Regions from separate parts of the Enterobacter sp. 3U4 genome, predicted to be linked through region 2. Evidence: predicted binding sites of a transcription regulator. Region 2 holds the regulator's gene; the other holds the start of a gene.
What was found. The regulator Fur, encoded in region 2, represses iron uptake genes when iron is present. The targets are predictions, from matches to a motif close to ATAATAATGAGAACNACTATCAA.
Positions count from the first base shown of each region.

Region 1 (3,420 bases), 2.0 Mb from region 2:
TCACCCTGTTGCCATCAGTAAAATTACAAATTGGCGATCGTGACGACTACGGCAGATACTGGGACGGCGGCGACTGGCGCGACCGTGATTACTGGCATCGTCACTATGAGTGGCGCGGCGATCGCTGGTGGAAACATGATAACGGCAGACATCGCGGCTGGTATAAAGGCAGCGCCTACGAGCGCGGCTACCGTGAAGGGTGGAACGATCGTGACGACCGTCGCGGCGGCTGGGGTCGTGGCAAAGGTCACGGACATGGCCACCACGGTCATGACGACTAACAGCAAAAAGGAGCCTCACGGCTCCTTTTTCTTTTACAGCCCCAACGCTGTGCCAATCAGCAGCCACAGGTTCAGCGCCACCACCACCACCACGATGGCCCACCCGGTACGCTTCACCAGCGTTGAGTTGACCAGCTCGCCCATCAGGGATTTGTTGCTGGTAAAGATCAGCAGCGGCACCAGCGCCAGCGCAATACCAAAACTCAGCAGAACCTGGCTCATGACCAGAATTCGCGTTGGGTCGAGCCCCATCAAAATCACGACAAATGACGGCAGCATGGTGACGGAGCGACGCACCCACAGCGGAATATGGAACCGGACAAACCCCTGCATCACCACCTGGCCTGCCAGCGTACCCACCACCGTAGAAGAAAGACCGGCAGCCACCAGGCTGAGACCAAATATCGTAGCGGCAGCATGGCTCAGCAGCGGCTCCAGCGTGAGATACGCCTGGTCGAGATCGGCAATACCGGTGTGACCGTTAAAGTGGAAAGCCGCGGCTGCGGTTGCCATCATCGCCAGATTGACAAACCCGGCGATGGTCATGGCGATCGCCACGTCCCATTTGGTAGCGGAGTACCGCTCTTTGCGCGTCCCACCGTGGAGATGCTGCGTCAGCGAAGAGTGCAGATAAATCACGTGCGGCATGATGGTCGCCCCCAGCACCCCGGCGGCCAGGAACACCGCTTCCGAGGTTGGCAGGCTTGGGATCGCCATCCCTTTAGCGAGCTGGGCCAGATTCGGCTGTGAGAAAATCAGCTCGACGATATAGGCCGCCGCGACAAACAGCAGCAGACCGCCGATGACCTTCTCCAGCGGCTTTTGGCCCCGACGCTGCAGCATCAGGATCAGGAACGTGGCAATCCCGGTCAGCACCGCCCCCTGCAACAGCGACACGCCCAGAATCAGCTTAAAGCCGATCGCTGCGCCGATAAATTCAGCAAGATCGGTGGCCATGGCGATGATTTCCGCCTGGACCCAATAGAGCCAGACGGCCGGGCGCGGATAATGGTCGCGAATTTGCTCCGCCAGGTTTTTACCCGTGGCAATCCCCAGCTTTGCGGAGAGCATTTGAATCAGCATCGCCATCAGGTTAGCCCAGACGACTACCCACAGCAGCTTATAGCCGAAGCTGGCCCCGGCCTGAATATTGGTCGCAAAGTTACCTGGATCGATATAGCCAATGGCAGCGATGAACGCAGGTCCCATTAATGCGAACCGCAACTTGCGCGCGGCTCTGCCACTGCTACCCTCTACGCGACTGTTTGTCATTTCTGCCTCTGAAATATAGCCTTTGCTATGTTTAATGCTATCAAAATGAGAATGATTATCAAGATCATTTGTGAAGTTTACAGTGATTTCTCTGATAGCTTTGAACGATAGGCGGGCGGGTAAGTGGGGCGATCTTACAGAAACTGAATATCGCGCGCGCTTTTGTGAAGACTAGCACACAAACTTAACTTTTCACTCATTTACCTAACATAACAAAAATGTATTGTGGATCACTATTTTTGAGACTCGTCACAGGATGTAACTATAGTGTGTCCTCGATCTCGTTTTCTTTTCGCTTGTTACATAGAATGTGCACGAAAATTAAACCTGCCTCATATTTGGAGCAAATATGGACCGCGTCCTTCATTTTGTCCTGGCACTTGTTGTCGTTACTGCACTTGCATTGCTGGTCAGCACAGACCGCAAAAAAATTCGTATCCGTTATGTTGTCCAGCTGCTGGTCATTGAAGTTTTACTTGCGTGGTTCTTCCTGAACTCCAACGTAGGCCTCGGCTTCGTGAAAGGCTTCTCCGAAATGTTCGAAAAACTGCTCGGATTCGCCAATGAAGGGACCAACTTTGTCTTCGGTAAAATGAACGACGAAGGTCTGGCGTTCTTCTTCCTGAAGGTTCTCTGCCCTATCGTCTTCATCTCCGCGCTGATCGGTATTCTGCAGCACATCCGCGTTCTGCCGTTCGTGATTCGTGGCATTGGTTTCCTGTTATCCAAAGTGAACGGTATGGGTAAGCTGGAATCCTTTAACGCCGTCAGTTCCCTGATCCTCGGTCAGTCTGAGAACTTCATCGCGTATAAAGATATTCTCGGCAAGATGTCCCGCAACCGCATGTACACCATGGCGGCAACCGCAATGTCTACCGTTTCCATGTCTATCGTGGGCGCGTATATGACCATGCTGGAACCAAAATACGTGGTTGCTGCGCTGGTTCTGAACATGTTCAGCACCTTTATCGTTCTCTCGCTGATCAACCCGTACCGCGTTGACGCCAGCGAAGAAAATATCCAGATGTCAAACCTGCACGAAGGCCAGAGCTTCTTCGAAATGCTGGGTGAATACATTCTGGCCGGTTTCAAAGTGGCGATTATCGTTGCCGCCATGCTGATCGGCTTCATTGCGCTGATTTCTGGCCTGAACGCCCTGTTCGCCGCGGTGCTGGGTATCTCCTTCCAGGGCATTCTGGGCTACATCTTCTACCCGATTGCATGGGTGATGGGTGTTCCGGCTCACGAAGCGCTGCAGGTGGGCAGTATCATGGCAACCAAGCTGGTTTCTAACGAATTCGTTGCGATGATGGATCTGCAGAAAATTGCCAGCACGCTTTCTCCGCGCGCGGAAGGTATTCTCTCCGTGTTCCTGGTCTCCTTCGCGAACTTCTCGTCCATCGGGATTATCGCGGGTGCGATTAAAGGCCTGAACGAAGAGCAGGGTAACGTGGTTTCTCGCTTTGGCCTGAAGCTGGTTTACGGTTCTACGCTGGTGAGCGTCCTGTCTGCTTCTATCGCGGCACTGGTGCTCTAACCTTTAGCGTTAAACAAAAACCGGGAGCCTGGCTCCCGGTTTTTTTATGCCCGCAATTCTTCCAGCGGTTTGGGTTTGCCTATCAGGTAGCCCTGCAGGTAATCCACACCGAAGCGAAGGAGCATCTCCCGCTGCGCCGGTGTTTCGACGTATTCCGCTACAACGCACAGCGATTTCGTCTTCGCCAGATTACACATCGACTGCACGATCATGGCATCCATGTCGTCTGTACAAATGTCTTTCACAAAGCAGCCGTCGATTTTAATGATGTCCGCCTGCAGGCGTCTGAGACGCTCATAGTTAGCGTAGCCAGTACCAAAATCATCGATA
Region 1 covers NZ_CP136665.1:627,357-630,776, reverse strand. Annotated here, with positions in the region: gene RVY89_RS03045 (DUF2502 domain-containing protein) at 1-281, shown strand, start outside; gene RVY89_RS03040 (Nramp family divalent metal transporter) at 315-1,553, opposite strand; gene RVY89_RS03035 (NupC/NupG family nucleoside CNT transporter) at 1,903-3,090, shown strand; gene RVY89_RS03030 (EAL domain-containing protein) at 3,135-3,420, opposite strand, start outside.
Region 1: a site for Fur is predicted at 1,593-1,615, ahead of RVY89_RS03040 (Nramp family divalent metal transporter). Genes of this name have one in related genera too.

Region 2 (3,420 bases):
AAGGTTATATCGATCAGTACTTTGCTAAGGCCAGCTATAAGTTTGATGTCGCGGGTAGCCCGCTGAGTACCAGCTACCAGTTCTACGGTACGCGCGATAAAGTCAGTAACGGTGGCGTTAACGACATCTACGACGGTACCGCCTGGCTGCAGGCGCTCACCTTTGGCTACAAGGTTGGTCAGGTTGATTTGCGTCTGGAAGGCACATGGGTGAAAGCAGAAGGGCAGCAGGGCTACTTCCTGCAGCGTATGACCCCGACCTACGCTTCCTCCAACGGTCGTCTTGATATCTGGTGGGATAACCGCTCAGACTTCAACGCAGACGGCGAGAAAGCGGTCTTCTTCGGCGCAATGTACGACCTGAAAAACTGGAACCTGCCTGGCTGGGCGGTGGGCGCTTCTTACGCTTACGCCTGGGATGCAAAACCTGCCGACATGGCAACACCGGATGCTTACTACGATCCAAACTATCGCCTGAAAGAGTCTTCCTACAGCCTGGATGCTATCTATACCCTGCAGGATGGCCGCGCGAAAGGCACGATGTTCAAACTGCATTTCACCCAGTACGACAACCACTCCGATATCCCGAGCTACGCGGGCGGTTACGGCAACATCTTCCAGGATGAACGTGACGTGAAATTCATGGTTATCGCCCCATTCACTATCTTCTGATGAACGCACCGGCGGGCTGAGTCCCGCCGGTATGGAGACTGTACATGATGAAAAAAATCGTAATCGTCGCGTTGCTGGCATCAGGGCTGGTGGCGTGCGCTCAGACACAGGCACCGAAAGAGGACACCCGTCTGAAGGAGGCGTATAGCGCCTGCATTAATACTGCGGAAGGATCGCCGGAGAAGATTGAAGCCTGTCAGAGCGTGCTGAACGTGTTGAAGAAAGAGAAAGCACACGAGCAGTTCGCGACGCAGGAGAACGTCCGCGTGATGGATTACCAGGCCTGCATTCAGGCACGTAAAACCGGTAACGATCAGGAAGTGGCGAAGCGTTGCGATAAGATCTGGAACGAGATACGCAATAACAATAAATAAGTGCTTTACGCCCGGTGGTGCTGCGCTTACCGGTCCTACAAAGGTGTCATAGCCCGTAGGCTCGGTAAGCGCAGCGCCACCGGACTTTTTACAGGCAAAAAAAAGCCAACCTTGCGGCTGGCTCAGAGTATGAATACTGATTATTTCGCGTCGTGCGCGTGGTCGTCTTCGCGGCAGTCGCCTTCAGCGCAGTGACCGTAAAGGTACAGGCTGTGGTTGGTCAGGCGGATGCCATGACGCGCGGCGATTTCACGCTGGCGTGACTCGATGGAATCATCGCTGAATTCAATGACCTTGCCGCAATCGAGGCAGATCAGGTGATCGTGGTGCTGCTGCTGAGTCAGTTCGAAAACAGATTTACCGCCTTCGAAATTATGACGGGTAACAATGCCCGCGTCATCAAACTGGTTCAGCACGCGATAGACGGTAGCCAGCCCAATCTCTTCACCCATGTCGATAAGACGTTTATAGAGGTCTTCCGCACTGACATGGTGATTGTCTGGACCCTGAAGCACTTCGAGGATTTTTAACCGAGGAAGCGTAACTTTCAGGCCAGCCTTCTTTAATGCGGTATTGTTGTCAGTCATGCGGAATCTGTCCTGTTGCTAAACGATTCACTTCTGTAGGAAGTGACAGAAAATGCACCTGGGATAATGCGTCTCATTATAGAACTGCCATGGCTAAATGAAAACTGCAAGTCTCAGGCAAAATATGCTTATAAAAATGGGGTATCACCAACAAACTTGCTCAATGAAAAACCACATTTTATCAGGGAGACATTGTACAGGTCTGGGCGAAAAAGTTAAAAGATTGTAGCAATTAATTTAATCGGTTTGACCTGGTGCACGGGCGCAACCGCCGTTGCGCCGCGATAAAAATCAGGCGTTAAGAATATCGTCCAGGTGCAGTTCTTCACGGATCTGCTTAACCCATTTCTCGACGCGCTCAGCGGTCAGTTCTGGCTGACGGTCTTCGTCGATGGCCAGACCCACGAAGTGATCGTCATCGGCCAGGCCTTTAGACGCTTCGAAGTGGTAACCGGCGGTCGGCCAGTGGCCTACGATAACCGCGCCATTCGGCTCAATGATGTCGCGGATGGTACCCAGCGCGTCACAGAAGTATTCGGCGTAGTCTTCCTGATCGCCGCAGCCAAACAGGGCAACCAGCTTACCGTTGAAGTCGACTTCTTCCAGCGTCGGGAAGAAATCATCCCAGTCGCACTGGGCTTCACCGTAGTACCAGGTTGGGATACCCAGCAGCAGAATGTCATAGCCTTCCAGATCTTCTTTGCTGCTCTTGGCGATGTCATGCACATCAGCAACGTCTTTACCGAGCTGTTTTTGAATGTTTTTTGCGATATTTTCGGTATTGCCGGTATCACTGCCAAAGAAAATGCCGATGATTGCCATGAGTAAAATAACCTCTTGAAACTTAATAGTATGGTGGCGCAATTCGGCCACGGATAAGGGCAATAATAGCAGAACTGGCAACCCTGCGGAAACTGCTATCGCGCAGGACTGCACTCTGTGCTACATGAAAAGGGTAATTAAGGGAATTTTCAGACTTATGCCTGGCCGCGCAACGTCTCAAGCTGGGCGATCAGCATCTCTTCAATGAGCTCGCTGCGGCTGATATTTCGCGCGTCAGCCAGCTCGTTCAGCGCATCGACGGCGTCGGCGTTAAGCTTCAGTTCGACACGCTTAAGCCCACGATTTTTATCGCGTTTAAGCTGATTGCGTTTATTGATACGCAGCTGTTCATCGCGCGAAAGCGGATTCGTCTTCGGTCGTCCCGGGCGACGCTCATTCGCGAACAGATCTAGTGTCGTACGGTCCGTTTGTTCTTTGGCCATGATTCTGAGACTTCGGGGGAAACACGCCGCCCTGCTAATGCCCGGGCGATAAGCGCGCCATCATACATCACCAATAACGGCGCGCCAACGACTGGAAGCCCGCAGCCTTCCAGTCGCTCTCTTTTTAATCAATTTGTAGTATCAGCAAGATAGCGGCGAATGGCGCGCAGTACGGCGTCAGGTTTTTCCGCATGCACCCAGTGCCCGGCACCGGCAATAACGTGGGCGCGAGCCTGCGGGAATTGGGCCAGCAGCGCGTCGCGGTACGCGTCGGTTACGTAAGGAGAGTTTCCGCCGCGAATAAAGAGAGTAGGGTGCGGCCAGGCGGGGACGGTTTTCCAGCCCACGATGTTGTTGTACTGGTCCCAGAGCACCGGCACGTTAAAACGCCACTGGCCGTCAACAAACGACTTCAGCAGGAACTGCACGACGCCCTCTTCATCAAGATGCTCACGCATGACGGCTGCAGCCTGCTGGCGGGTCGCGACACCCGCTTCGGTGACAGCATTGATGGCGGCAAAAA
Region 2 covers NZ_CP136665.1:2,648,049-2,651,468, reverse strand. Annotated here, with positions in the region: gene chiP (chitoporin ChiP) at 1-671, shown strand, start outside; gene chiQ (ChiQ/YbfN family lipoprotein) at 719-1,045, shown strand; gene fur (ferric iron uptake transcriptional regulator) at 1,186-1,632, opposite strand; gene fldA (flavodoxin FldA) at 1,924-2,454, opposite strand; gene ybfE (LexA regulated protein) at 2,610-2,897, opposite strand; gene ybfF (esterase) at 3,026-3,420, opposite strand, start outside.